2 regions of the Arthrobacter sp. Sr24 genome follow, and region 1 is predicted to be linked to the other one. Evidence: predicted binding sites of a transcription regulator. Region 1 holds the regulator's gene; the other holds the start of a gene.
The links. Region 1 encodes LexA, which represses DNA repair genes until DNA is damaged. Its sites were predicted from a motif close to TCGAACANNTGTTCGA; they were not measured.

Region 1 (15,170 bases):
ATGTGGTGCGGATCGCGGCCAGCAATAACCGTCATGTGGAGGCAGATCTGCGCATGCAAAGTGATGGCTTCAAAGACGTGGCGGGTGAGCGATCCCGTGAAGTGACCGCCGATCAGGTGGTACTCCTGACCGGCAGGCTCGCCGCCATGTACCAAGTAGGGGCGGCCAGAAAGATCCACCACAGCGTTGGCCAGTGCTTCATCCAACGGGACTGTGGCTTCGCCAAAGCGGCGGATCCCAGCCTTGTTACCCAGCGCTTCCTTGAGTACTTCTCCCAAGGAAATGGCCACGTCTTCTACCGTGTGGTGGGCATCGATGTGCGTATCACCGGTGGCTTTGATGTTCATGTCAATCAGGGAGTGCTTAGACAAGGCTGTGAGCATGTGGTCATAGAAAGGCACGGAGGTATCAATGTTTGACACGCCGGTACCGTCGAGGTTGATCTCCACCATGACGCTTGACTCGCTCGTGGCACGTTCCAGGCGGGCAGTACGTCCCTGGCCGGGATTCGGGCTGTTCTCAGTCATTGCGGCAGTCCTTTGTTGTGGTGCGCCTTCACACCCGGCAGTTACCGGGCAGGGACGGGCGCGCAAACGTAATTGGTGTAGTGCTACCAGTTTAGGAGAGAAGGCATGATTATGCCCAAACCTGTCCCCTAGTGGGAATACCGCGAGAAGGAAGCCCCCATGTTCGACGGCGGCGCCTCCGCAGTTCGCTAGGCGGTGAGGCAGGCGCGCAATCCCTTGAGGAACGCCGTGGTCTCGGCTTCCGTTCCCGCTGTGACGCGCAAGTGGCCGGGAATCCCGACGTCGCGGATCAGGACGCCGTCGGCTAGCAACGCCTCCCAGACGGCATGCGGGTCCTCAAGTCCACCGAAGAAGACAAAGTTGGAATCAGACGGCGCGGGGCTCAGCCCTAACTCAATGAGCTCGGCGACAATCCGGTCCCGCTGCACTTTGATCTGCTCCACATTGGCCAGTAATGACGTGGAGTTCCGCAGAGCCGCCACTGCAGTTGCTTGGGTGATGGCGGAGAGGTGGTACGGCAGGCGAACCAGGCGCAGAGCGTCGGTGACCTCCGGCGCAGCGGCCAGATAGCCTAGCCGCGCACCGGCCAATGCGAAGGCCTTACTCATGGTGCGTGAGACCACCAATCGGGGCCTGCCTTCGAGCAAGTTCAGGGCACTCTTAGTTCCGGTGTGGGAAAACTCTGCGTAGGCTTCGTCAACAATGACCACGGTTTGAGACGCCTCGCCGGCCGCGTAGACGGCTTCCACAACATCTAGGCCCAAGGCCGTTCCGGTGGGGTTGTTGGGCGAGCAGAGGAAAACGAGGTTTGGCGCGTGCTGACGAACCTGTTCGGCGGCGGATTCTGCAGAAAGGCTGTAGTCCTGAGCACGGGATCCTGCAATGTACCCTGTTCCGGTTCCGCTGGCCAGCAGCGGGTACATGGAATATGTGGGAGGGAATCCCATTACGGTGCGTCCCGGGCCTCCGAAGGCCTGCAGCAACTGCTGGAGCACCTCATTGGAACCGTTGGCCGCCCAAAGATTATCTTCACTTAGGCTGTGGCCAAGATACGCCGCCAACTCTTGGCGCAGGACGGTGAATTCCCTGTCCGGGTAGCGGTTTAGTCCATCTAGCTCTTGAGCCACGGCTGCCAGGATTGCTTCCTTGGCGTCTGCCGGAACACCAAAGGTATTTTCATTGACATTCAACAGCACCGGAACATCAAGCTGTGGTGCTCCGTAGGGGTGCTGGCCACGCAAGTCGTCACGAAGCGGCAATTGACTTAGGCGTTCAAACTGGTCCATACCTTCCAGCATATTTGCAGGCCGCGGAAAAGTCCGAAACGATGACACCATGCGGACACCGTCTCCCGGAGTAACGCTACTTCGGGATGGGGACGTAAAGTCGCTGACCTGCCTGCAGAACGCCCGTGCCCAGCTCGTTCAACGCAATGATTTCACGGACCACATGACGCACATCGCGAGTGGGGTCGGCAGCACCGGCGATGCTCCACAAACTGTCGCCCTGCAGGACTGTCACAGCCACAGCATAGTCAGCCATGTTGACCGCCTTTACCTCACTAGCCGCGTTTGCCGGACTAGCAAACGAGCCAGCCATGATGGCGAAAGAAACAAACAAGATCAGCGCCGCGGCAGCGATGGCCGGGATACCGAAGAACACCAACCGGCCACGGCGTGTCAAACTGAGCCCAGCACCGGCAAGCACGTTCAGGGAACTACGACCCATTTCCCCGGACGACTCTGCACCAAACCGTGCTTCGTCAGACTGGGCAGCGGGCGCCCGCATACTGGTGGATCGAACAGCACCGCTTCGAACAGCACCGCTTCGAACACCGCCATGATTACCAGCACTACTCACAGTGGGCGCCGCACCGGCTAGGGACGCGCCAAAGGATGCGTGGGAGATAAGCAATGCGTTCATGATTTCTGGTCCTTTCACCGTGAACCTAGGATCCCTGGGCTAGCTGCATCCATCGGACCAAGATTCCACAATCAACATATTCGATAGAACGTATGTTCTAATTTCCTACTAGTACAGTTTTAGCATCTATAGACGACACTTGCCAAGAGCAAATAGAACAAATGTTTGAAATTCGCCTCTTCGTGGCTTAAACTTGCAGAACAAGGATTGGCCGCTAGATGCAGTCCACCAGCAGGCACTGACATTGTTCAGGGCAGCCACGAAAGGACCGACGGAACCATGGCGCTTCCAGACCCGCCGCACCGCATTCCCCAAGCACCCAGCCGCGCTGGAATGAAGGGGCTGACGGTACGGCAGAAGAAAATTCTCGAGTGCATCCAACGATGCATTGCCGACAAGGGCTACCCGCCCTCGATGCGCGAAATTGGCGATTCAGTGGGGCTGGCGAGTCTCTCCAGCGTCACTCATCAGCTGACCCAGCTGGAGCGCCATGGCTATTTACGCCGTGACCCTAAGCGTCCCCGTGCCATGGAAGTTCTTATCCCGCTGGTGCTGGACAGCGGCGTTGTCGAAATTGAAGGGGTGAGCGCCCCCAAGAATCTCCGCAGTTCCAATGGACTGAATTTCGCCGAACTGAGCAGCTCTTCGGACACCGCGTTTGTGCCGCTAGTGGGCCGTATCGCCGCAGGTGGACCCATCCTGGCTGATCAGTCAGTGGATGACATCATGCCTCTGCCACGGCAGATCGTAGGCAGCGGTGAGCTCTTCATGCTCCGAGTTCAAGGTGACTCGATGATCGACGCCGCCATCTGCGACGGTGACTGGGTGGTTGTCCGTCAACAGCCAACAGCCAACAACGGGGACATCGTGGCAGCTTTGCTCGAAGATGAAGCAACGGTAAAGACCTTCCGGCAACGCGACGGTCACACGTGGCTGCTGCCACAGAACACCCGCTATGAGCCGATTCTGGGTGACCATGCCACCATCATGGGCAAGGTCGTCTCGGTCCTCCGAAGTCTCTAACCGTTGCCAGTCATTATCAACGAGTAGCTGCTGGTGCGCCGCGGCCGGATCCTAGCGCAGAAATACAAATGCACCCCCGTAAGCTCGATAGCTGACGGGGGTGCTTTGGCGTCGCTGGGACTACTTGCCGGAGAGACGCTTCAGGGCACCCAAAGCCACGGCTCGGTCCTTAGTGGACCAGAAGGGCGGCAACGCAGCGCGTAGAAAACCGCCGTAGCTGGCATTGGCCAACCGAGAATCTAGCACAGCAACCACTCCCCGGTCCTGGCTGGAACGGATCAAGCGGCCCACACCCTGGGCTAACCGCACAGCGGCATGAGTGGCAGAGATGGCAATAAATCCGTCGCCGCCACTTTGCGCCACGGCCCGAGCACGCGCCGTGACCAGTGGATCGTCTGGGCGCGGGAACGGGATCCTATCAATCACCACCAGCCGGCAGGAGGCTCCTTGAACATCAACACCCTGCCATAGCGACATGGTGCCAAAAAGGCAGGTGTCCGGTTCGTCGGCGAACTGCTTAATGAGTCCGGACATGGAGGAGTCGCCCTGGCACAAGATCTTCACCTTGAGCTTCTTGCGGAGCTTCTCAGCCGCATCTTCAGCAGCACGCCGCGAAGAGAACAGCGCCAGGGTTCCGCCACCTGCCGCGGTGATGAGCGCTTCCAATTCATCTAATTGCTCAGCGGACATCCCGAAACCGGGTTTCTGCAGATGGGCCGCAACATAGAGCATGCCTTGTTTGGGGTAGTCGAATGGTGAACCCACATCCGCTCCCGTCCAGGCGGGAGCGCTGGGGCCCAAAAGCCCCAGCCCGCCAGCGGTGGATTGGAATGACTCGCCGATAGCCAGTGTTGCTGAAGTGAGCACCACCGTCCGGTCGGCAAACAACCCTTCGCGCAATTTCATCGCCACGCTCAGTGGCGCAATATTGAGCACCGCCGGCTCAGTTTCATCCGCTTTCTGATAGCCCTTCCCCGGCGCGAAGGCGCCTGGACGCGACGCCCACACCACCTCCCGAGCATCATTGGCAACCAGCAAACGTTCGCATAAATCGAAGATCAAGTTGAGCCTGGAACGGGCAATGGAACGCCCGCCGTCGGCGGCAGCATTGCCCTCCGGCTTCGAATCGGACAAAGCTGCTCGCACTGCATCACGCAACTGCTCCACAGCCTGCGCCTGCACTTCATTGAGTCCCTGCGGGAACAGCCCCTCAGGAACGCCAGCTAGGGCCAGGTCCAGTGCCGCGGCGCTGGCATGCAAGGCATCAACTGAAACAGCGGTGTGCTTGCGGGTGCTTGACGCCGCAGCCTGCACCATCTGCACGGAAAGTTGCCCGGTAACAGCTCCTGTCACACGATCCTGAAGCTCATGCGCTTCATCGACCACCACCACGTCATAGTCGGGAAGAACGGCGATGCCTTCAAAGGCACTGATGGCCAGCATGGCGTGGTTGGTGACCACAATGTCAGCCTCTGCTCCGCGGGCACGGGCCAGCTCGGAGAAGCATTCGGTTGCCATGGGACACTTCTGGGCGCCCAGACATTCCATGGAGGTTACAGAGACCTGCCGCCAAGCTTTGTCCGTCACTCCCGGAACAATTTCGTCCCTGTCACCCGTGTCTGTTTCCTGGGCCCATTCACGCAGACGCACCACGTCCTTGCCAAGCTGTGAGGTGGGCCCCGAGGTGGCGCTCGGAGGGTGGGCAACGTTGTCTTCACCGAGACTAAACAGGGCGCCCTCACCGGTATCTTCGGTTGGGAAACCGCCAGCCAGTTTTTGCTGGCACACATAGTTACTACGGCCTTTGACCAGCGCAACATCAATGGCCCGCGGCAACATTGGCTTCAGGGCAGCCAATAGCCTAGGTACGTCTCGGCCCACAATCTGAGCCTGGAGAGCCAGGGTGGCCGTTGCAATCACCGCAGGTTTGTCACTGGTCAGGGAGTTCACGATCAGTGGTATCAGGTAAGCAAGTGACTTGCCGGTCCCGGTTCCCGCTTGAACCAGCAGGTGGTCACCACTCTCAAGGGCGGCAACCACCCGGCGTACCATTTCATGCTGGCCGTCACGACGTTGCCCGCCCATGGCATCGACGGCCCGATCCAAAAGGTCCAAGGCCTGCTGAGAAAGTTCACTATCAGGCATGCTGGACAAACGGTTCAACCTCTGCAGCCAAGTCTTCTCGGACCCGAACCTGAACCAAGGTGCCTTGCTCGCCATGTTCCAGACTGATGATCTCAGCATCGCTGCGATGCAACTTGTTCAGTACATCGCCACGCTCGTAGGGAACAAGCAATGTGAGCACCACGCTGGGGTGCGGAATGCCGTCCTTGATGGCTTCGAGCAGCTCCTCGATACCTTGTCCTGTTCTGGCCGAGATCACCAAGGAACGGGACTCGTGTTGGCGAAGACGTTCCACCACAAAAGGATCGGCAATATCTACCTTGTTCAGGATGATGATTTCGGGGATCTGTAGTGCCCCAACTTCAGCAAACACCGAGCGCACTGCAGAGATCTGTCCTTCGGGGTCAGGGTGGGAAGCATCAACAATATGCAGGATCAGATCTGCGTCGGCAACTTCCTCCAAGGTGGAGCGGAAGGCCTCCACCAGCTGTGTAGGCAGTGCCCGGACAAACCCAACAGTGTCCACCAGGGTATATCCCAGGCCATCGGATGTTTCGGTTTTGCGGACCGTTGGATCAAGCGTCGCAAACAGGGCGTTCTCGACCAGCACCCCAGCATCCGTGAGGCGGTTCAGCAGCGAGGACTTGCCCGCATTGGTGTAACCGGCGATAGCCACCGAGGGCACGTTGTTACGTTTGCGGTTGGCACGTTTAGTTTCACGCGATGGAGCCATGGCCGCAATCTCACGGCGCAACTTAGCCATGCGGGTGCGGATCTTGCGCCGGTCCAGTTCCATCTTTGTTTCACCGGGACCACGAGAGCCAATACCGCCACCTGCGGCACCCACCCGGCCACCAGCCTGACGAGACATGGAGTCACCCCAGCCACGCAGTCGTGGCAAGAGGTATTCCATTTGGGCCAATTCAACTTGAGCCCGGCCTTCACGGGATTGAGCGTGCTGAGCAAAAATATCCAGAATCAGAGCCGTACGGTCAATGACCTTGACCTTGACAACCTCTTCAAGCGTGCGCCGCTGGGACGGTGAGAGGTCACCGTCGATGACGACAGTGTCAGCGCCGGTAGCGTGCACCATCTCTTTGAGCTCCTGAGCCTTACCTTGGCCCAAGAACGTTGCCGGATCAGGTTTGGCTCTGCGCTGAACCAGACCATCCAAAACTTCCGATCCGGCCGTTTCAGCCAAGGCAGCTAGCTCCCGCAATGAGTTCTCAGCATCGGCCATGGTTCCAGAGGACCACAGACCCGCGAGCACAACGCGTTCAAGACGCAATTGGCGGTACTCGACTTCGCTGACGTCTTCGAGTTCAGTGGACAGGCTTGCCTTGCGGCGCAGCGCGTTGCGGTCAGCCAAATCGCTCTGATCACCGTCAAAGCGGCTGTGTTGGAAATTCAGCGTGGACACAGCTTGCGCCCGCCCTTCGAGGGGCCTTGTTGCGGGGGCACCCCCGAAGGGGTCCTGCGCGTCAATGTCCTCATCCGCACGCGTGGCACGGGAAGCAGCCGCGTCTTTGGCCAAAATCCGGTCAATCACGGCTTCGATTTCCGCGGCGGAAAGGGACTCCTCCCCCGTGCTGTGGCCCTGTGAAGGTACCGTGGGCTCCCCATCACGGGGCAGCTCATTGCCGTCGGAACCATTGTGTGCAGATGCGTGGGACATATTCTCCTTATAGGCTGTTACCTTCAATCGTAGTCCGAGCCACCGACACTCACACCTTTTGAGGTTCGTGGCTTGTGGATAATCACACGTGTGCAGGCACTGCGCTTAGGCGCGCCTAGATACACTTTCCGAGAATTGGGCACTAATCTGGCATGACTATGGGTACTCAGGGTGCAGATCACTATTTCAGTTCACAACCGGCCACACCAATGAAACGTCGGCCCCTTCGCGTCTTTTTGGCTGGCGAGGAGCGCAACCTCCACACGGCCGGGGGCATTTTCAGCCCCGATGGCGTGGACAAAGGCACCACCATCTTGCTCAACGAAGCCCCGCCACCGGCCACCGCCGGCAACCTTTTGGACATCGGCTGCGGCTGGGGACCCATTGCGCTGACTCTGGCGTTGCGCTCCCCTGAAGCAATGGTCTATGCAGTGGACGTCAATGAGCGATCCATCGAGCTGACCGAGGAAAACGCCAAGGCTGTGGGCTTGGTCAACGTCAAAGCGTCAACTCCCGACGCCGTTGATCCGACTTTGCGCTTTACGACCATCTGGTCTAATCCGCCCATCCGCGTGGGTAAGGCCGAGCTGCACTCGATCCTGATGATGTGGCTGCCCCGGCTGGCCCATAACGGCACGGCCTACCTTGTGGTGCAGAAGAACCTTGGTTCGGATTCTTTACAGCGCTGGCTGACAACCGAACTTAGCGAGCAGTTCCCCGAGGCCGGCTTTACTGTTACTCGCGACTCGACAAACAAGGCGTTCAGGATTCTGAAAGTCACCCGCACCAACCCCTAGCCGGCCCCACGCAGCTGTGCACTAGGCGCTCAGCCCGTCGGCAAAGACGCCTTCGGCCACCATGACGGCGGGCCCGCTCAGTTCTACGTGCTCGCGGCCATCTGGGCCGGCAAAGAAACGCACGCCCACTATGCCGCCCGGCACCGCTACGGCCCAGTTGTCCGGGGCCTGGTCGCCGGCCCAAAAACGGGTGGCCGCCGCCGCTGCACAGGCACCTGTCCCGCAAGAAAGTGTCTCCCCCACGCCACGTTCGTGAACACGCATACTGATGCGTCCGACGTCGTCCGTCACCAAGGGCTCAGCTGGCACCGCAAACTCCACATTGGTGCCGTGTGGGGGTTCCGGGGTGACAATGGGCGCCACGGTGAGGTTGGCGGCGGCCAGTTCACTCAGGTCTGCCAGCGCTACGACCGTGTGCGGATTGCCCATGGTGATGGACAGGGCAGGGCGCGCCACGGTCAGCCCGGTCGTCTCGACTAAGGAGTCGCTGCCGCCAGGGGCCTGCTCAGGGTGAATGAACCCCCAGGGGCCCATGTCCACCCGATAGCCGTCGGCTGTGCGGGCCACGATCTTCACGCCGGCCCTGGTGCCGATCACCAGCTCTTCGCCAGCTCCCAGTTTCACGAGTCCCTGAGTCACCAGGAAGTGGACGAACACCCGTACCCCGTTGCCACACATCTCTGAGATGGAGCCGTCGCCGTTGTAGTAATCCATGAACCATTCGGCGGCCGGATTTGCTTCCAGCAGCGCCGTCCCTTCCGGGATGTTCTTGGAGCGGACGGCACGGATCAGCCCATCTCCGCCCAGTCCACGGCGCCGATCACACAGCCGGGCAACCTGCTCTGGCACGAGTTCACGTTCACCCCCGGGATCGGCCACCAGCACAAAGTCGTTGCCGGTGCCGTGGCCTTTTCCAAAGCGCAGGCCTGTCAGGGAGGTAGTGGTTGCAGTCATGGATTAACTCTAAAGCACCCCACGCACGACGCCGGTACTTGGCTTTCGGCGCGCAGGGCTGACTCAGCTGCGGGCAGGGCTGGCACTGGCAACCAGTGCCGCTGCCGCCTCATTGAGATCCGGCTGGGACCAATCCAGCCAGTGAACGCGTGGATCGGCCCGGAACCACGTGAGCTGGCGGCGAGCAAATTGGCGCGTGGCCACAATGGTTTCCTCACAGGCCCGCTCGACGGTGGACTCGCCGTCGATAACGCGTAGAAACTGCTGGTAACCGAGTGCCTTGTGCGCTGTGCGCCCCTCTCGCAACCCTTCGGGAATGAGGGCCCTGACTTCTTCGGGCAGACCAGCATCGACCATCTTGTGAACACGCACGCCCAGACGCTGGTGCAGTTGGGCCCTGTCACCGTTGAGTCCGATCTGCACTGTGGGACTGATGTACTGGCGATCTGGCATGAACGAACTGAAAGGCCGTCCCGTCAGTGCATGCACTTCTAGGGCCCGGACCACGCGCTTGCCGTCGTTGATGCGGGCAGCGGAGACTGGGTCCACCTCGTTCAGGCGCTGCAGCAGCGCAGCCAGGCCAGCGTTCTCCAATTCCTTCTCTAAGACAGCCCTGACGTCAGGGTCAGTGCCAGGGAATTCCAAGACGTCCAAGGCGGCCCGATTGTAGAGACCGGAACCACCCACCAGAATGGGCAGCTTGCCTCTAGAACGGATGTCCGCGATGGCGTCACGGGCCAGCTGTTGGAAGGCAGCCACCGTGGTGTCTTCCTTGACGCTGAGGAAATCCAGCAGGTGGTGTGCGATACCGCGCCGCTCTGCTGGTGGTAGCTTGGCAGTCCCAATGTCCATGCCCCTGTAAAACTGCATTGAGTCGGCATTGATGGCCTCGCCATCAAATCGCTCTGCCAACGCCAACGCCAACTCTGATTTACCCGAGCCTGTCGGTCCAACGATAGCCACCACGGGACGCTGCTCCGGCGCGGTTTCCACGGGAACGGCCGGGGCTGGGCTCATGCTGAACGAACCGGAAGCGTCGGCATGCCCAGACTAACCTTGGGCCGAACGGCGTCGGAAGTTCCAGCCGCGGCGGGGACTCCGCAGGATTCTGCTTGGGCCAAGTCCCAGGCATCGCCGGCGCGTGAGCGGCGCAGCTGGTAGTCGGCAAGATCAGGGTCCGCCACGAGGTGGAATGCCGCAGCACCGGTAATGGTGACGCTGACCAGATCGCCGGGGCGCGGGGCCTGGGCACCTTCGGGGACGCTGAAGTGGACCAGCCGCTGATCCCGGGCGCGCCCGGACAAGCGGTTGGTCTCAGCAGCCTTGCGACCGGAGGTCGCTGTCACCATGACCTCCACCGTGCGGCCAATCTGCAACGCATTCTCCTGCGCACAGATCCGGTCCTGCAGTGCCGTCAACCGCAAGAAGCGCTCTTGAACAACTTCCTTGGGCAGCTGATCGGGTAGATCAGCGGCAGGGGTACCGGGGCGCTTGGAGTACTGGTAAGTGAAGGCGGTGGCGAAGCGTGACTTTTCAACGACGTCGAGCGTGGCTTGGAAATCTTCCTCGGTTTCCCCGGGGAAGCCCACAATGATGTCGGTAGATATGGCGGCGTGCGGGATTTGTTCGCGCACACGGTCCAGAATTCCCAAGAACTTGGCCGAACGGTATGACCGGCGCATGTCCTTGAGGACCTTATCGGAGCCCGATTGCAGGGGCATGTGCAATTGCGGCATGACGTTGGGGGTTTCGGCCATGGCCTCAATGACATCGTCGGTGAATGCCGCCGGGTGCGGGCTGGTGAAGCGGAGCCGTTCCAAACCCTTGATCTCGCCGCAGGCACGCAGTAATTTGCCAAATGCTAGCTTGTCTCCGAACTCCACCCCGTAAGAGTTCACGTTTTGACCCAATAGCGTGACCTCGATGGCACCGTCGTCGACCAGTGCCTGAATTTCGGCCAGAATTTCCCCGGGGCGGCGGTCGCGTTCCTTGCCACGCAGCGACGGCACAATGCAAAAAGTGCAGGTGTTGTTGCAGCCGACGGAGATGCTGACCCAGCCCGAGTACACCGAATCGCGGCGAGTGGGCAAAGTTGAAGGGAACACCTCGAGGGACTCGAGGATCTCCAATTGCGCATCAGCGTTGTGCCGTGCGCGTTCGAGCAGAACGGGCAAAGCCCCCACATTGTGTGTACCAAAAACAACATCCACCCAGGGTGCCCGCTTCTGGATCGTCTCGCGATCCTTTTGCGCCAAGCAGCCGCCCACCGCAATTTGCATGCCGGGGTTGGTTTCCTTGATGTGTGCCAGCATTCCCAAGTTGCCGTAGAGCTTGTTGTCGGCATTTTCGCGGACCGCGCAGGTGTTGAATACCACCACATCGGGAACAGCTTCGCCGTTGGCATCAACTATGCGTGCTGGACCGGCTTCTTCAACGGCCACCATCCCGGCGGTTTCCAACAGCCCGGCCATGCGCTCTGAGTCATGGACGTTCATCTGGCAGCCATAAGTGCGTACCTGATAGGTGCGGGGTTGACTGGCTGGGGTTGCTGTGCTTACGGGGCTGGCGGAAGGATCAACGCTATTTGGGATCAGGCTCACCGGTCAAGCTTAAGACCAACAGCCTCAGAACAGCTAAACGGCCCGGCTACTTGGGCCGGGGAGTGGGTCTCAGTACCAGCCAATACTCTGGGAATGGTTCCATGCTCCGCACGGCGATCCATAACGGTTCTTGATGTAGCCCATGCCCCATTCGATCTGAGTTCTGTAATTTGTCAGCCAGTCGGATCCGGCGGAAGCGTACTTGCCAGGAGGTAGCGACTGGGCAATGCCATAGGCGCCGCTGTAGGGGTTGGTGGCGTTGGTGCGCCAATTCGATTCCCGCTCCCACAGCTGGTTTAGGCATTGAAATTCGCTCTGCGCCCATCCATAGGCACCTAGCCGCGAGGACGCGTAGGCCTTGGCGCCAGCTGGATCATTGACCGCACCGCCAGGAATATTGGGTAGCAGGACCTCCACGGGAATGTAACCACCGCCGGGGTTGGTCTCCGCCGGTGGAGTAACAGGTATGGGTGCAGCAGGTTTGGGCGCAGCAGGTTTGGGCACAGCAGGTTTCGGTGCCGGGTTCTGGTTGCCGGGCTGCGGCGCTGGTTTGAGGGCCCCTGGTTTTTGTTGTGCGGCCTCTGCTTGGCGCTTCGCTTCGGCCTGTCGGGCAGCTTCTGCCGTCTCCGCAGCTAGGCGTTTAGCTTCCTGCGCCTCGTTATAGGCGGCTAACTCTTCCTGCCCTTGCCTGTACTGCGCTTCTTTGGCTGCTGTGGTGTTCTTCAGGGTAGCCAACTGAGCAATCAGAGTGGCGCTTTGCTCCTTTTTGGCATCTAACTGTGCCACCACGGCATCTTGTGCGGCAACAGCGGCATCCCTTGACACCAATGCCTCAGCAGCTAATTGCGCTCGCGCGTCCTGCGCTACTTGCCGGGTCTTCTCAAGGGCACTCGCTGCCGCCTGCGATTGCTGGGACATGGCTTGTTTCAGGGCTGCTTGCGCTCCGACGTGTTGCAGCAACTCCACACCGTTGAGACTCTCAGGTGTTTCCAGCGCCGCGACAGCGGCAAAAAGACCGAAATCGGTGCCGCCGTTTTTATAACTTTGAACAGCGACGGCAACGGCTTCTTTTTTGTGTTTGGCCGCCTGCTCACCCGCACGGCTGGCCTGCTCATTCAAGACACTCACCTCCGCGGCGGCGGCCTCGAGTTTGTTTTCAGTCACGGCGTAGCTGGCGCCAGCTTCAACTGCCGCTGTGCCCAGGGTGCCGGCTTCGTTTTCCAGTGCGTCCAGCAACTGCCCAATCTTGGACACTGCGCTGGTCGTGGCTGCCGCATCGCCCTTGGCAGCTTGGACTTCCGCCCACGTTGGGAAGCCCGACGGCGGCACCTCTTGGGCGAGTGCTGGCCCGACAGCAACCCCGCAGACGAGGAAGATCCCTGCAGTAAAGGTGCCGACAAGGAATCTACTCAGGGGTGGAAGTTGAGTACGCATATGTCGCCAGCATAGCTGGTACTGGGGCCGTCATACAGAAACAGACGCCGGATCCCCCACTGCAGCAGCCTTTCAGCTCAGAAGTTTCTCAATCTTCAACGAGGCTTTCATCGATCACTTCGCCGACGATACCGAAGGCGAGGGAGGGGTTGAAGCCTTTCCGCGCCAGCATGGCCACCCACCTGCGGGTGTATTTATCCCGTTCGTCCCGATCCTCCAGACTCATGGAAGGCCGGACCTTGCGCTTCACCAGATCACGAGCCTGCTCCCGCTCCGTATCGTCATCAACCTGCGCCAGGGCATCCTCGATGAGATCCTCTGCGATGCCCTTCTCTGCCAATTCTCGCCGTAATGCTCCACGGGCCAGTGATTTGTACAGTGACCGGGTGCGGACCCATTCTTGAGCGAATTCGGAATCATCGATCAGCTTGACCACCTCGAACCGGTCCAGCACCGCTTCGGCTACATCAGCAGGAATGTCCCGTTCGGCCAGCTTCTGGCTGAGCTGGAAGCGACTCTTGGCAGAGTGAGAGAGCTGGCGCAACACAATGGATCTTGCAGTTGACGCCGGGTTGGCGTCAACTGCCGGCTCCGGGTTGCAACGTGCGGTATTCATGTCGGCCTAGAAACCGTCTACTGCCTTGAGCTTGGGGGCTTCCTCATCTGCGGTGGGAGCAATGACTCCAACACCGAGCTTGGCTTTGATCAGACGCTCCAGTTCATCGGTGAGTTCCGGGTTGTCCTTCAAGAATCGACGTGAGTTCTCCATGCCCTGACCCAGCTGGTCGCCGTCGTAGGTGTACCAGGAACCTGACTTGCGGATGATGCCGTGCTCCACACCCATGTCAATGATTCCGCCTTCACGCGAAATACCCACACCATAAATGATGTCGAATTCAGCGATTTTGAAAGGCGGGGCCATCTTGTTCTTGACAACCTTGGCCTTGGTGCGGTTACCAACGGCATCCGCACCTTCTTTCAAGGTCTGGATGCGGCGCACATCAATACGGATGGACGCGTAGAACTTCAGCGCCTTTCCGCCCGTAGTGGTCTCTGGGCTACCAAAGAACACGCCGATCTTTTCACGCAACTGGTTAATGAAAATGGCGGTGGTCTTGGTCTGGCTCAGGCGTCCGGTGATCTTACGGAGCGCCTGGCTCATTAGACGAGCCTGCAGGCCGACGTGACTATCTCCCATGTCGCCTTCAATTTCCGCACGCGGCACCAAGGCTGCCACGGAGTCAATAACAATGACATCCAGAGATCCTGAACCAATAAGCATGTCCATGATTTCCAGGGCCTGCTCACCGGTGTCCGGCTGGGAGACCAGCAGTGCGTCAGTGTCAACACCAAGCTTGGCGGCATAGTCGGGGTCCAATGCGTGCTCAGCGTCGATAAACGCGGCAAGGCCGCCAAGCTTCTGCGCACTAGCCACGGCATGAAGAGCCAGGGTGGTCTTACCGGAAGACTCCGGCCCATAGATCTCCACGACTCGCCCGCGAGGCAGTCCGCCTATGCCCAGAGCCACGTCCAAAGCAATGGACCCGGTGGGGATTACTTCAATGGGTGCGCGAATATCATCACCCAAGCGCATAACGGAGCCCTTGCCGAATTGCTTGTCAATCTGGGCCAATGCTGCTGCCAGCGCTTTGTCACGGTCTGCGGGAGCGGCCATGATTCACCTCGGTCTTTCCTTTGCGCCGTTTCCGGCCCCTTGAACTGCGCGTTGGGCGCGATCCACGGTCTGTGGTTGATACGGTCAGTGCCCGGACCCAATGGTCTGCTCACTTTGTGATTCTTTGCCGGTTTCCCGGCAACCTGCCTAGCCGTTAGCTCTGCAGGCTTTTTCTCCATACCTAAAACGCTAGTTCAAGGGTCTGACATTGTCTGCTGCCACCGGTGCTCAAGCCCAAAATTGTGGAGAACTTTTTTGCTTCCTCCACAGGACGGCACTACCTCAGTATAAAGAATATAGAATAAGTATTCGAACTTCTCGCGGCGTGTCGCGGAGTTCTCGTTTATTAAACTCTGCGCTTCCGGAGACTAAAGGCGCTTCGCGCATGCGTGTGCCACTAGTTCTTGGGCGCTATGTCCCGGCCTAACCATCGCGATG
Region 2 (15,170 bases), on a different contig from region 1:
TTCCGGCATCCAGGAGGGCATGTGGGTGGGTCTCCCGGACGAAAAGGCCCGACAGCAGCAGTGCCAAGGCGGTGTAGGCGATTCCCAAGAGGAAGGGCGCCGGACGCAGCCCGTACTGTTCGGCGAGGTATCCGGCCAGCAGGGACGTGGCGGCCACGGCACCGTAGCCCGCGGCCTCGTTCAGTCCCATGGCCAGGCCGCGCTGCGCCGGACCCACCAGGTCGATCTTCATGATGACGGTGGTCGACCAGGTCAGGCCTTGGTTGATGCCCAGCAGAACGTTCGCGGCGACGACCCAGCTCCAGTCCGGGGCGAAAATGAGCATGAGCGGCACCGGGATGGCGAAGAGCCACCCGGCCAGCAGCACGGGCTTGCGTCCGTAGCGGTCCGAGAGGGTCCCGGCGAACCAGTTGGAGGTCGCCTTGGTGATCCCGAAGGCTGCCACGTAGGCGAAGAGGAACGTGTATCCGCTCAGGCCGAACTCCGCGTGGGCCAGCAGCGGAAGGACGGTTTGCTGTTGCCCGACCATCCCGCCGACGAGTGCGTTGACCGCGACAAGCAACGCGAACTGGGCCGCGTTGGCGCGCAAACCCAGGACAGGGAGGATCTTGGTGGTGGACGGTTTCATGCGCGGACTCCTGGAGTGCCGAGGCTGGAGGGGCAACACGGCGGGGAGCCGGGGCTAGCGGGCTTCGGTTGCCGTGGTGGTGGCGGGTGAACCCAGGGACTTGCGTCGCAGGGGGCATGCGGGGATGGCAAACCAGCACAGGGCCGCGGCCGCGGCGATTGCGGTGGCCGCGAGGCCCAGGATGAGGTTGGCGGGGGAGGGTAGTTCCTGGACGAGGACGAAGACGCCCATGGCCAGGACGAAGAAGCCAAAGCCCTTGCGCAGGGCCGCTTCGGGGATGCGTCCGGCCAGGCGTGCGCCGAGGAAGGAGCCGAGGATCGCGGCGGCTGTGACTCCGCCGACAAGTGTCCAGTCCAGGGTGACGGTGGTGAGGTAGCCGCCGAGTCCGGCGAAGGACTTCATGGCGATAACCACCAGCGAGGTGCCGACGGCGACGGGCATGGACAGGCCGCCAAGCAGGGCGAGTGCCGGAACGACGAGGAAGCCGCCGCCGGCACCGACGAGCCCGGTGACCAAGCCGACGACCAGGCCCTCGATGATGACCTTGGGCACCGGCAGATCCCCCTGGTGGGGTGCGCCTGCGGGGTTCTTACGGCCGCGGATCATGGCCAGGGAGGTGGCGACCATCATGAGGGCGAAGGCGATCATGAGGATCGTTCCGGGAATATGGCCCCCCAGGAGGCCGCCGCCGAAGGCCCCTGCCATGCCGGCGGCGCCGAAGACGAGTCCGGTGCGCCATTGCACACGTTTCTTGCGGGCGTGGGTCACGGCGCTGACGGCGGAGGTCGCGCCGACGACGAAGAGCGAGGCGGCGATGGCTTCCTTGGGGTTCATGCCGGCGACGTAGGTGAGGATCGGGACGGTGAGGATGGACCCGCCCCCGCCGAGCAGGCCGAGGGAGATCCCGATCAGCACCGAGAGCAGGAGGGTGAGTGCGAGGGTGAGGGTCATGGAGGTGGCCTTGTCTGGGAAGGAAGGGCAGGGGACGCGGGTGGGGTTGGCGCCGGGGTATGGCTTTAGGTGACGGGCAGGCCGGCACGTTGCCAGGCGGTCATGCCGCCGGCCATGGTGTCGGCGGTGAATCCGGCGCCGGTGAGGGCGTCGGCGACGCGGGCGCTGCGGTTGCCGCTGCGGCAGATGACGATGACGGGGCGGGTCCGGTCGATCTCCCCCAGGCGGGTGTTGAGCTCTCCCATGGGGATGTGGATGGCGCCGGGGATCATTCCCTCGGCGACTTCGAAGTCTTCGCGGACGTCAAGGACCTGGTCCGTGGCACGTCGCTGGTCGGTGTCGGTGATGGTGATTTCGGGCATGGTCTGCTCCTTCGGGGGCGTGTTCAAGCGGTATGTGGGTGCTTTCCGGGCCCGGATCAACGCGACCCGGGCCCGGAAACCGGGTGTGTGCTAGGACTTCTTGGGGGGAAGCTGGGCGAGGACCGATGCACGGGTCGGCTCGTTGCCGGTCTTGTTCCACGGCATCTTGGCCAGGGCCTTGCCCATGGCGCAGGTGTTGGTGGCCGCGGAGAAGGTCAGTCCCGCCCCGATGACCCCGGCAACGGTGCGGATCTGCGGGGACAGGAACTTGCCCCCGGCCAGGCCGGCGATCACCAGGGAACCGGCGGCCATGCGCACCTGGCGTTCCAGGTCCCAGCGCTTGGAACCTTCCACGGTCCGGCCGCCGGCCTGCTTGTAAGCCGGGACGCCGCCGGCCAGGACATGGGCGTTGCCGAATCCCACTGACGCGAGGTTGGTCTTGGCTTCGGTGGCGCGCACGCCGGATTGGCAGACCAGCACCACCTTGGTGTCAAGCTTGGCCGCGAGTTCCTCGGTGTGTTCGGCCAGCAACGGGAGGGGGACGTTGTAGGAGCCCAGGATGTGCAGGGATTCGAATTCGGCGGCTGAGCGCACGTCAAGCACCACAACGTCGGAGCCAGCTGCGATCCAGTCCTTGAGTTCTTCGGGGCTGGTGGTCTGGGGAATGGGGTTCATGGCTTGTGGGCCCTTTCTGCCGGGCATGGCGCCCGGCCGGTCCCGCATCCGGAAAGGGGGATGCGGGACCGGGAATACGTGGAATTTATGGGTGAAGGATGGGTGGTGGAGAACCTAGGCGTTCTGCATTTGCTTCCAGTCTGCCCAGCCGGCGTAGCTGCCCTCGAGCTCGACGACGTCGAACCCGGCGCGGCGCAGGGCGGAGGCGGCCACGGAATTGCGGACCCCGGACTGGCAGTAGCTCACGATCACGCCGTCGGACGGAAGGTTCTCGGTGTTCCAGAGCACCCGTCCGGCGTTGAGCTGTTCGGAGCCGGGCACGTGTCCGGCAGTGTGCTCGGTCTTGTTGCGCACATCCAGCAGCAGGGCGGCATCGAACCCTGCCAAGTCGGCCGGGGAGATCGTGCGGGGCACGTAGACCGGCAGGCCGTCCAGGGAAGTGAGGTATCCGGCGACCTTGTCGATGCCCACGCGGATGAGGTGGTCCCACATCTCGGTTGCGCTTTCGCTGTTCGGGGCCAGGAGCACCAGCGGGCGTTGGTCGGTTTCCGGGTCCACGGCCCAGGCGCCGTAGCTTGCGGCCTTGGTGCCGGCCGGGATATTCAGTGCCCCGGCGACGGTGCCCTGATGGACCTCGGTGTGGTGGCGGGTGTCGACCACGCCGATGTCATCCGCGGCCAAGGCGGCCGCGACGTCCCCGGTGGCCAGTTCGGCCAGCGGTGCGCGTTCGCCCAGGATGGCAGGGCCCTGGCGGTTTTCGCGCTTCATCCGGCCAAAGTAGGCGTGCGCGTCGGGCTGCCCGTCAAGCAGTGCCTCGACGAACCCCGCCTCGTCGTTGGCCTCCAGGTACGGACCCCACCAGGCGAAGCTGCGCTCATATCCGACGGTGGAGGACGGGATCGCGCCCAGGGCCTTGCCGCAGGCGCTGCCGGCACCGTGGCCGGGGTAGACCTGTACGTAGTCGGGCAGGGTCAGGAACTTGTTCTTCAGCGAGACGAACAAATCATGCGCCCCGGCGAAGCGGGTGTCGGTGCCGCCGGCGGCCTCATCGAGCAGGTCCGGACGGCCCAGGTCCCCGGAGAAGACGAAGTCACCCGAGAGCAGGAAGCCCGGCTTGTCGCTGAAGGCGCCGTCGGTGACCAGGAAGGAAAGGTGTTCGGGGGTGTGTCCCGGGGTGTGCAGGGCGGTGACGGTGATGTTTCCCAGCGTGATGGTGGACTGGTCAAAGAGGCGTTCGGCTTCGAATTCGTATTGCCAGTCCGGCCCGCCCTCGCCCGAAACGTAAATCTCCGCGTCGGTGGCGGCGGCCAGCTCCCGGGTGCCGGAGAGGTAGTCGGCGTGGATGTGGGTCTCGGTGACGGCGGTGATCTTCATGCCGTTTTTTGCGGCAAGGTCCCGGTACACCTGGATGTCGCGCCGGGCGTCCACCACGAGGGCCTCGCCCTTGGCCTGGCAGCCGATGAAGTAGCTGGCCTGTGCCAGGTCCTCGTCATAGATTCGTTCGAGAAGCATTGGTTCTCCTTGTGGTTGGTCAGTTTACCCTTCATACCCCTGGGGGTATCCGGTTCACAGACAACAATAATACCCCCTGGGGTATCCGTCAAGTCGTTCACGGATGCACAAAAAAGCGGCGATCGACACCATCGGGAATGGTGCCGATCGCCGCAGGCGCATGCGAGGCTGGGCCTAGCGGCCCAAGAGGCGCGCGAAGAAGCCGCCTTTCTTGCCGGACTCCTTCGGGGCATTTGGATCGCAGGAGCAGCGCTCGCTCCGCGGCACGTGGGCCATGACCTGCTTGACATGCTGGCCACATCCGGCCCAGGTGGTTTTCTGGCACTTACGGCATTTGGTCGCACGGCACATATGGTGACTCCTTGCGTCTGGGGTTGTTGATGGAGGCTTGGCCGCCCCCTCTGTATTCGAGTATGGCATATACCCAAGGGGGTATCGAGAATCACTGCCATTGATACGCTAAGGGAACCCCCGGGGGTATACCATTGAAGAAATCAACACCTTGAAGGGACCCACCATGGAACTTGAAGCGGACACCATGAAACCGGCCATCAACAGGCTCAAGCGCGCCCAGGGCCAGCTTAACGCCGTGATCCGCATGCTGGAGGAAGGCGGCGACTGCCGCGCGGTGGTCACCCAGCTTTCCGCCGCCTCCAAGGCCATAGACCGTGCCGGGTTCTCCATTATCGCCACCGGGCTCGAGCAGTGCCTGAAAAGCGAGGACCCCACAGCCGACCGTGCCGACATGGAAAAACTCTTCCTCTCCCTGGCCTAGTCCCAGCCATCCAGCGATAGCTCTCGCCGAGACCACCCATGGAGTCCGGCAGGACCACTGCGCGAACTTCGGCAGTGCGGCGGTTCCGCAACCGCCGAGGAATCACTCCCTGCCGCCAAGCGAGCCGTAGCGATCAGCACCCCTGTTCACTAATCAGACGCCGCGCACCGAGCGACAGCAGTCAATGTGGGTGCTTGATCCATCGGCCCGAAGATGCAACAGCCAAGGCCAGAAAACACCGCCACTAAGCACTGTGAAAAACAGGCCACTTATCGTTGTGGCTCACACCTGAAGTGTCTCGATCGATTGTCTCGAAACCCTAGGGTTACGAGAAACCGCAGGACGCCAGTATGGGGCACCTGTGCGGGGCAAGCAGATCAAGCGGGGTAAGCGGTCATTCCAACAACAGTGCTGATGCGGCACCCCGACCGCGGCGAGGTCGCACGCTGGTCGACCGGCAATTGGGCACCTGATCCCGATTCAAGGAGACGCCAAGTGTTGCGATTGACTACTCGGTCGACCGCCAGCGAGATGCGCTTCAAAGCCTGAGCTGATCGACTGGGTCGAGGTGTGCTCGAGGGGCGAGACCTTGCTCTCACGAATTCACTACCGCAGATTGTGTTCCCACAAGCCATTTCGTGCGCTGCGGCATAATTGGGGGCATGACTTCGACCGATGAGCAAGAGGCCCACAGGGCAGAGTACGAGCGCCTACAGATGTCGCTGAAGAACCATCCGGGCAAGAAGGCCGACCAATTGATGGCCGATGTTCAGCGGACCTTTAGTCCCTGGTACCAGCGGTCTGTCGAGCTTCGAGCACTGCTTCATCACGGCGAAACTGACGAGAACATGCAAAACGAGTTGATGCGAAACATCCCCCCGCTGGACGCTCGTGAGCAGTATGTGGGCGCCCTAGACAGTACGCTAAGCGCGTACTTGGCGGCCATGGGAACAGTCATCGACGTGGCGCGTCGCGTTGCCAAAACGCTTGGAAACCCGTTCGAAGAGAGCTACAACAAGCAGTCAATGCTCGTTCGAGCAATCGATGGGGTGACTGTGCTGCGGGACTTGCGGAACTACATGCTTCATTACCGGTCCGCCCCTTGGCATTTCAGCGGCCGGATTACCCCTGACACTCAAACGACTGAGGTCGGATTGGATAGTGATGTACTAGTCGAGTGGAAGGGCTGGAATGCCGGTTCACGGGCTTATCTGAATAGTCGAAATTCAGTTCGTCTGATCAGCATTGTCGATCCTTACGAGGCGGGCATGGTGGCACTCTTCGACTGGTTCAACATTGAGTTCTACCGGGTAGTTCAGCCCGACCTAGACGCGGCGAACGATCTCGTTCGCCAACTAAATCTTCATCTGACAGGCGGGGCGACGGACGGGAAAGACTGGCCCGAGCGCATGGCGCACATTCAGGAGAATCTGCGGCGAAGCAATGCAGGGCTGCCGCAGCTTAATTATGAGACCGGTCTTCCGTTCCCCGACGATGCGTGATCGCGCGCTGAGGGATCGGCTTACTGAGGTGTACTAATGATGTGAGACAGTTCCTGAAAGGATTGTTCCCATGTCTTCTCGACCAACCTATTCCGATGAGTTCAAGGCTGATGCTGTTGCCTTGGCTGAATCCTCTGGCCGCCCAATAGCTCTTGTAGCTGCTGAGCTCGGCATCTCCCTGACGGCGCTAAAGCGCTGGATCAAACTCTCCCGCGAGGGCCAAGAAGGCGGTGGCCGGAAACCAGATTTACCGGTGGATGCCGCCAAGTACAAGGCCATGGAAGTTCGAATGCGCGAGCTTGAAAGGGAGAATGAGTTCCTAAAAAAAGTTTCAGCGTTCTTCGCCAAAGAGCAACGGTAGATGACTTCTATCGTCTTGTTCTGCAGGAGGAGAGCGCTGGAGAGAAAGTGGCCTGGATGTGCCGACACCTCGGAGTGCCACGGTCCTCGTACTACCGGTGGAAAGAAGCCACCGATACGCCCACAACCATTCGCCACCGGGAGCTGACTGATCAGGTGAAGACTGTCTTTGATTCCTCCGACGGCATCTTTGGCCACCGCATGGTTCACGCGAAACTCAGCACAGCCGGCGTTGAGATTTCCGTAGGAACAACGGCCTCGATCATGGCAGAGAACGGCTGGGCGGCCAAGCGGATGCGCGCTTTCAAACGCACCACGATCCCCTCGGACCCAGATAAAGTCTTCAAGGACTTGATCGGCCGAGACTTCACCGCCGACACCCCTGGCACCCGCATGGTCGGAGACATCACGTACCTCAGGACTGGTGAGGGCTGGCTGTATCTGGCCACCGTCATCGACCTGTGCACCCGTATGATCGTTGGCTGGGCCATGGCCGACCACATGCGCGCTTCCCTCTGCGTCAGCGCGCTGACGATGGCCAGAGACCACGGCCACCTACGTGCTGGTGCAATTTTCCATAGCGATCACGGGACGCAATTCACCTCCAGAGAATTCGGGACCTGGTGCACCGGAAACCGCATCCGCCAATCCATGGGATTAGCCGGTGTTTGCTGGGACAACGCCGTGGCCGAGTCATTCTTCTCATCCCTGAAGAACGAGTTCTACCACCACTACAGCTTTGATACCCGCCAAGACGCCAGACGGGCCACCATGCGCTACATCGAGGCCTTCTACAACCGGTGGAGACCCCACACCCACAACAACGGCCTACCGCCGGCAACAGCCATGGCCAACTTCACCACCCAAAACCAGCAACAACTCGCTGCTGCCTAACCCAAAAGAACCGAACCAACTGTCCCAGATCCTTGACACACCTCAGTCCCAGTTCCTTGGAAGTGGAACGGGTGGGGGCAGAGTGTTTTAGGAACAGTGGGCCTCCACTTCAATCGTTCTGATCGCGCACTAGATCTGCAGCGTAGATCAGTGCTGGAAGGCCATATGAGCGTAAGTCCTTTTGTATCCGTGCCATGTGCGTAGGCCAATGTTGGAGCCACTGATCACTGAAATCGAGTCTAGGAGCGGCCCAGTTTTTCATCGGGGTAAAGCAACCGATGAGAAGTTCCGTGAGCCAACCAAGCGCGAATCCTGAATCGATGCCACGCTGAAAATCGTCACTATAGGAGGCGGAGCCATCAGAAGCTTTGGCCACGCCCCGCATGGTTTGGTAGGCGCTAAAGTGCACATACTGTGAAGAGCACTCAGCCAGAAAGCCATGCACGGGGTGTTTCTCTCCGAAGCGCTTCTCAGCAAGCCAACCAATCTTGGGCAGCCCACCTGGACGACCACCACGGGCACGTTTTGAAGGCCAGTCGAGTTTGACAGCCAACTCTTCGAACCGTCGCAGGTTCTCTGTACGTTGAGGTTCGAGTTCATCATGAGCTGACTTAAGGAACCCCGTTGCCTTGGCTTCGTCCTCCCCGAAGAAGTCTTTTTGTGTGCTTACTCGCTGGCCTACGTTGAGATTTCGCATCGTGATGAGCAAGTCATTTCTCAACTGGTGATCTTCAATCGTGGCCAGGTAGTAAAGCCAGGTGTTCTCTTCGTACGCTATTCGCACGAACGCTGCAGCATGGTTGCCGAGGCCTGTTCTGTAGAGCGACACGGCTGCCCTTAGTCGTTCCGTCTGAGTGATGCAGATCGAATGTGCAACTGATGGAAAAAAATCTCCATCCCCCGATTGCTCGCCGGGCCATTCCTGCAGGACGTTCTGTGCAACAGACAGGACTTCGTCCGCCCACTCCACGTATCTAGGATGACGAATTTCTCGCAACATGAGGCCAATCTACCGGCAATCAAGCAGTGTTGGGCCTTTAGAGTCCTAAGAAATGTTGTTTGTGATTAGTGGTCGGCTATCGGGCAAGTTCTCAATGGGCCAAGCCCGTGGAGTGTCCCACTTCCTTGGAACTTGGACGACTGGTTAGGGCACTCTTCTTGGGTTAGAGGTCGTCAGGCATTCCTAGAAGTTTGACCAGTGTCAATTCATGTGTGGCGTTCGGGGCTTGGGAATGGGATGCGAAAGGATCGGAGAGATCAGGAGGCAGATAACGCCAAACGCTTCGCCACCTAGCCAAACCAGCACTATCCGAGAATTCAAGAGATCCCTTAACGATGTGCTTGTGAATCTCCGCAACCTTCACCGTGGTCGGGATGCCCAGTCGAATCACCAGGGGCGGACTGGTGACGCTGAGCGAACCACTGGGGCCAGGCATGACTTCGGGAAAGGTCACATTTAGTGGCGGTCGACCGTCAGCGTAGTGCCATTTTCCCTGAATGTCCGTGGCCTCGCGGTCAGCTAACAGGAGGAGTCCCCACGTTGGGTGGTCTTCCTGACGGGAAGTCCACAAGACAGAGACAATCGGGCGAGCCTGAAAGGCAAGTGCGTAGTGGGCTGCCCGCGATGCGCGTTCCGCAGTTTCCTGTGCCGCCTCCGCACGAGCCGCAGCGTCAGCGCTGGCGTCCGCTTTTTGTATGGCAATAATGGCACCCACCACGGCGGCAGCTGCGGGGAGTGTCTGTATGTATGTCACGGAAGGCCACACGATCGGAATGACCACTGCCACGACCAGGAACACGGCGGCGAGCAGGAAGCGGAATCTTATTTGTCGACGGCGCCTCCGCTTGTCGTTTTCCCCACGATGCGCGCTCACCCCAGGTACAAGTGGAGAACCCTCATCAGCGGGAGGGGTGTTTGGAGCTTCGTTGCGGCGGATTCCCATGACATTAGACAACCAGACCTGGCCAGTTTTCCGAAGTCGGACGCAGGGATTCCTTCGGCGCGCGAGGTGCAAGTACCAAGCGTTTGACTCAAAGTGGCCAAAAATGGCAAGAATTTTCTCAGAACGCAAAAAAACCCCAACCCCAGCCCAAAAGTCGACGCCCCACGTGACGGACCGGTTTTGGGGGAGCATCGTCATCGTTTCGAATGACGAATCGCAATGGGTAGCATCTATAAGGATTAAGGGGCATCTCAGTATCTGGCCTCAGGACGCAAGAGTCCTCAAAAATGTGCACCAGAGTAGTTCTGAATTTCGTGGTCAACTTGTACTCATGAACGAAACAACGAACAGCGAAACTGACCCCACCACAGAGGCCGTGTCCATGGCAGCCGTCTCGGCCACACCAGCCGAGACGCGAGCCGCGATGACAAGGGTGTCTGCCCGCGGATATCTGCAACTTAGGCACATCCTGGTCCAGCTCCCGGACGACGAAAAGGAACGAGGCAGCACAGTGGGGATACTGGCAAGCGGCAAATACCACCGCGCACTGCTGGTCTACCTGCTGATTTTGACCTGCTGGCCATGGCTGGAAGATAGGACAAAGCCGCTCAATGCCAAGATCTGGTTGCGTGCACTTGAGCCACCCACATCCAAGGGCCTTACCTTTTCGGCCTCCACGCTCTCCCGATCGTTGAAGGTTCTGGAAGACAAGGGCCTCATCGAGAAACGTGTCCGAGTGGGACAACAAGTGCTGATCATTCCCCGCCGCGAAGACGGCAAAGAACGTTACAGTGCGCCGGGAGGGCGCACTGACAGAGCCAATGCCTACTTCACTTTGCCCGATGTGTTCTGGACGGAGGACTATTTCGCCAAACTCAAGCTGCCGGGCCTGGCGATGCTGCTGATCATTGCCAAGGAGACGAACCAGAAAGCGGAAATGTACATGACGCACGCGGACGGGTTGCCCTGGTACGGACTCAAAGAGGGGATGGTCAAGGACGGCCTGGAAGAACTCAGGAAACTCGACCTACTAGGGGAGAGGGACGAATGGACCAAGGCGCCCTTGTCCGACATCGGCCGAACGCGTCGCAAATATTACTGGCTCACGGGCGAGTACAGCCAAGAATCACGTCAGCTTGCGCGTGGTGCAGCCAAGACCGAACGGGCAGCAAGGCTTAAGAAGAAAGAACCAAAAGCTGCGTAGCTGGTACTGAATGCCAAGTGCAAAGTACCGCATTAATAGAGTTTTGGTGACGGCCAGACCGTTGCCGAATCAAGAGGAACCAACCCAAGAAAGGAGGGCCAGTGAGACAACGCGAAGAACACCGAACCGTTGTAGCACTGGGAACCGCAAGGCGTACGCACCCGCTGTTGGTGTGCACGTACGCCTTTGCGATTCTCAGCTACATCGCAAAAACAGTTGATGTAGTTATGGACTGGATCTAGTAGTCCCAATCGGTAGGGGCCCAGTTACAGCTGGGCTCCTACATCTTTAACATCATAGACCTGGGACCCCTGGCTCTCCTGGGTGCAGATCCGCCTACAATCATGCGGTGAAGATCTTCGGAACCGTGGAACGTATTGAGGGCAGCGTCATTGAGCAAACGGAAGTGGACGCAGCCGACTATCAGGCAGGCGTGGACGCCATGCGCCGCACACTTGAAGAGGGTTACCGGCTGTTGAGCGTAAGAGTCGAACGCTAGGCAGAGTGCCCAATCTCAATGCCCCCCGGCATGGCTGTTGTCAGTGGGAGGACCTACACTCAATTAGTAGAACTTTATTTCTAGTAGTTGGTGTGTCATGCCTCATGTATCGAAAATTTGTATTGTAGACTTCGCGGCCCCCGTCGTGCATCCACTACTTGCCCCGGTCACCGTGGCAGCTGGTTATCCATCTCCTGCACAGGACTATTTTGACGGCAGGATCAACCTGAACGATCACCTGATTAAGGACGTCACAAGCACCTACATCATTCGCGTCTCTGGCCATTCCATGGAAGGCGCTGGGATCAGTGATGGGGACGAGCTGATCGTCAACCGCGCACTTGAACCCAAAGACGGGTCCATCGTGGTTGCCGTCCTTGACGGGGAGCTGACCGTCAAGCGGCTGCGCATCACCCCTACAGGGGTCATTCTGCAGGCGGAAAATCCTGACTACCCGGACATTCGTGTTCCCGAGTTGGCGTCGCTCGAAATTTGGGGGACTGCCTCCGTTGCGCTCCACCATCTCCTGTAGGCCGCGGTCATGGAACGTATGCAGGCCATTGCCCATGTGGACGTCAACAGCTTTTATGCCAGCGCCGAACGGGCCTTTGATCCGTCCTTGGAGGGCAAACCGCTGATAGTGCTCTCGAACAATGACGGCTGCGCCGTCACCCGCAGCGCCGAGGCGAAGGCGCTCGGTATCCCGATGGGGGAGCCGTGGTTCAAGCTCGCGCCCCGCGCCAAGGCATTATAGGTGACCCGCGGTATTCGGGTTCGCGCTTTTTCAGTTGCTCGGGCACCAGGCGGGGTCGGTCCCGGTTCCATCAAGTCAGAGGAACCTGGGTGGGCAGTTCCCCAGGAGTTGTATGCAGCGGCCAGGTACGGGGTTGTCCAAGGTGCCCCATGGAGTCATGTCCTGGGCATCCGGCGGGCCGAATGATTCAGTGGTCCGGTCGCCTGCTCTCCAGCCATGGGGCGAGCGTTCCGACGCGGGCACCGTCCGCCACGACCGGAAATCTTGTATGGAAGGATGGCCGGTGGCGGGGCATGATCGTTACAGCTATCATCGGGTCATGGGCCGGAAGAGAGAAGTTTTTGGGTCCGTCACCGGATTGATCGCCTTGGCGCTGCTGTCGGGATGTACTTCTCAGGTTCCGGACGAAAATCCAGGCAGTACCCAAATTCAGCCAACTGACGGCCTCAACAGTGGGATCCACCCCGATGCAGCTTCCACGGACGGGATGCTGCTGGACGAGGGGTTCGACGAAAACACGCTGGATGCCTCCCTCTGGAACACCTGCCACTGGTGGCAGGACGACGGATGCACCATAGCGACCAACAACGAACTCGAATGGTACCTTCCGCGACAGGTCAAGGTCTCCGAAGGAGCACTTCACCTGACGGCCGAGCGCAGTGCGATATCTGCATCCGACGGCAAGGACTATCGCTTCGCCTCGGGCATGGTGACGACGGGCCCGCCGGCCCACCAGAGGGCACCCAGGCTGGCCTTCACGTATGGGAAGGTCGAGGTCCGGTTTCGCCTGCCCGCCGGCCGCGGCCTGTGGCCGGCCATCTGGTTGCTTCCCGCCAGCGAGAATTCCCGACCCGAGATAGACATGCTGGAAGTAACCGGTGAGGATACGGGACGCCTGCGACTGCACCTGCATCCCAAGGACGACTCGGCCCCATCCATCGGGAAAGACTATCTCCTGCCGGGAGGGGCTTCCCTGGCCGGCGGTTGGCACACCATCGGCCTGGACTGGTCCCCCGGAAGGTTGGATTTCATCCTTGATGGAAAGCGCGTATGGCGACTAGACGGCAAGGAGGTGCCGGACGAGCCGATGTACCTGGTGATGAACCTGGCCGTCGGGGGCGAGTATCCGGGGGATCCTGACCAAAGCACCAGGTTCCCGGCGACCATGAGCATTGACCATGTCCGGATTCGACGCAATGACTGATCCGAACACTGCGGGTTCCGTGGCAAACCGCGATTGATGCGAAAGATCCCTCGTTCGCAGTGGTTCCGGGTCGTGGTTCCTGTGTCCTGCGCGGGCAGGTGCCCTTCGTCGGCGCACCGTAGGGTATGGGACGCGGGTGGATTTGTGGACGCGAAGGTGGTTGCAGTCCCAGGCGTATGCCGACACCCGCAACCCGGTGGCTTCCCAGGCGGCGGGACCGGTTCCAGGCCCGATTCGGATGACTGCGAAATGGCGTGTAGTCGGGTCAGGGCATCATCAGGATGAATCCCGTCACGGCGCACAGGATTCCGGTCCCCGTGAGTATCCAGCCGGTGAGCAGGGCGGGGTTCTCGTTGCGGGGCGGTTCCAGTCCACACCGGGCGGGGTGGCATTGGTTGTCATGGAGCTCGATTCGGGTTCCCACATCCAGGATTTGGGCTTCTGCGGGATTATGCAGGGGGAGGTGCGGCGTGTTTTCGCCATCGGACCAGCGGAAACCCTTGAATCCGCCGGTTTCAAAGACCTCGGTGGTGGTCTTGGTCCACTGACAACGGCACATGGCCACGATCCAGCCAGCGATGACCAGTGGACGTCATTACCTCGTCATCCGTGGTTCGAAGGGCGAAGGGGTACCTGACTCAATTCTCCTAGTGCCGGGCGCAGGCTGGCACTGAGTGGATTCTGCCGCTGGTTGCGCCCGACGTTCCTTGACGGTGTATGTATCAGACGAGAAAATTGAGAGACACCGATCCTCGTGGAGGAGACTCGTCATGAAACGGAAGCGGAGAAGACCTAATAGGTACTACGTTGAGCCTTTCTCCATCGGGCGGAACGCGTGGCCTTTGACGGCCAAGGAAATCAGCGGCCACTAGTGCTGGGTTGTTGACGCGCGTGGGTGGCGGCAATCGCCATCGCCGCGGAGGAAGAGGTGGCCCGGCTATGGGCACCGCACCGAAGAAGCCGCCCGCCATCAGGGGGAGCGCCGGGTGGCGGCCGAGGCCCTGAAAGCCGAGCAGGCCCGCACCCAGGAGGCATGCGAAGCCCTGGCCGAGGCCCGCGGGGCCCTGGCCGTCCTGCAGGAACAGGCCGCGCTGTACTGGAACAACACCGACAAGACAGGAAACCAGGGCACCGAAGAGTAGGCGTTACCGAATTCGGGACCATGGATGCCCGCACCGGGTGACTGATGCAGGGATCATCTTGGCGGACGGTTAGGCGCGGGTGCGCTTTCCGGCGCGCAGCGCAAATTCGTCCAGGGCTTCGATGACGGCCGGGGCGATCCATATCTTGCGGCCCTTGATGTGGCTGCTGGCTTTGAGCGCACCGAGGGTTTCCAGGGTGGTGATGTTGCGGTAGGCGGAGCTTGAGGATTGGCCTGTCATCTCGATCAGGGATTCGGCGCTCAGGGCCGGTTCCCGCACCAGGTAGCTGATGGTGGCGGCCATGCTGTCGCTGGGCTTGTGGGGCAGTGCGGCATGGATGTCGGACTGCACCTGGGTGATGTCGGCGGCCAGGAGTCGGCCATTGTCGGTGGCGGCGAAGGTTGATTCGGCGAACATTTCGGTGATGGGTTCCGGGTCGCCGTGTTGGTAGGCGCCCAGGGATTCGAAGTAGGAGGTGGTGTTTGCCAGGAGCCCGGAGGAAACGGGGATGGTGACCCTCCGGGTCACGCCCTTGTTGCGCAGCAGGGCACCGACCAGGGCCCTGCCGGTGCGGCCGTTGCCGTCGGGGAACGGGTGGATGGTCTCGAAGTGGGCGTGGGCGATGGCGACCTGGGTCAGGATCGGCAGGTCATCGCGCCGCATGAAGCCGACCAGGTCCTCCAGTGCGGCTTCAAGGCTTTCATGGCGTGGCGTAACGAAGATGGCGGTGTGCGGGGAGTTGCCCCCGATCCACACCGGTGCAGT

Region 2: the regulator LexA is predicted to act here: its motif matches at 11,415-11,430, upstream of ACX80D_RS11735 (LexA family protein).

The regions. Positions count from the first base shown of each region.
Region 1 is NZ_JBTNDB010000014.1:27,148-42,317, reverse strand. Features, by position in the region: gene hisB (imidazoleglycerol-phosphate dehydratase HisB) at 1-527, opposite strand, end outside; gene ACX80D_RS10745 (histidinol-phosphate transaminase) at 716-1,813, opposite strand; gene ACX80D_RS10740 (LysM peptidoglycan-binding domain-containing protein) at 1,890-2,450, opposite strand; gene lexA (transcriptional repressor LexA) at 2,730-3,473, shown strand; gene ACX80D_RS10730 (ATP-dependent DNA helicase) at 3,594-5,618, opposite strand; gene hflX (GTPase HflX) at 5,611-7,272, opposite strand; gene ACX80D_RS10720 (class I SAM-dependent methyltransferase) at 7,482-8,069, shown strand; gene dapF (diaminopimelate epimerase) at 8,091-9,023, opposite strand; gene miaA (tRNA (adenosine(37)-N6)-dimethylallyltransferase MiaA) at 9,087-10,040, opposite strand; gene miaB (tRNA (N6-isopentenyl adenosine(37)-C2)-methylthiotransferase MiaB) at 10,037-11,614, opposite strand; gene ACX80D_RS10700 (coiled-coil domain-containing protein) at 11,693-13,057, opposite strand; gene ACX80D_RS10695 (regulatory protein RecX) at 13,146-13,673, opposite strand; gene recA (recombinase RecA) at 13,680-14,732, opposite strand; gene ACX80D_RS10685 (DUF3046 domain-containing protein) at 15,130-15,170, opposite strand, start outside.
Region 2 is NZ_JBTNDB010000017.1:1,511-16,680, reverse strand. Features, by position in the region: gene ACX80D_RS11805 (MFS transporter) at 1-628, opposite strand, end outside; gene ACX80D_RS11800 (sulfite exporter TauE/SafE family protein) at 683-1,579, opposite strand; gene ACX80D_RS11795 (rhodanese-like domain-containing protein) at 1,645-1,941, opposite strand; gene ACX80D_RS11790 (rhodanese-like domain-containing protein) at 2,032-2,616, opposite strand; gene ACX80D_RS11785 (MBL fold metallo-hydrolase) at 2,731-4,128, opposite strand; gene ACX80D_RS11780 (metal-sensitive transcriptional regulator) at 4,646-4,903, shown strand; gene ACX80D_RS11775 (hypothetical protein) at 5,566-6,405, shown strand; gene ACX80D_RS11770 (transposase) at 6,476-6,766, shown strand; gene ACX80D_RS11765 (IS3 family transposase) at 6,787-7,659, shown strand; gene ACX80D_RS11760 (hypothetical protein) at 7,769-8,659, opposite strand; gene ACX80D_RS11755 (hypothetical protein) at 8,823-9,413, opposite strand; gene ACX80D_RS11750 (hypothetical protein) at 9,934-10,806, shown strand; gene ACX80D_RS11745 (hypothetical protein) at 10,908-11,048, shown strand; gene ACX80D_RS11740 (hypothetical protein) at 11,156-11,305, shown strand; gene ACX80D_RS11735 (LexA family protein) at 11,451-11,837, shown strand; partial or broken gene ACX80D_RS11730 (Y-family DNA polymerase) at 11,847-12,050, shown strand; gene ACX80D_RS11725 (glycoside hydrolase family 16 protein) at 12,379-13,263, shown strand; gene ACX80D_RS11720 (hypothetical protein) at 13,529-13,822, opposite strand; gene ACX80D_RS11715 (hypothetical protein) at 14,250-14,405, shown strand; gene ACX80D_RS11710 (Fic family protein) at 14,475-15,170, opposite strand, start outside.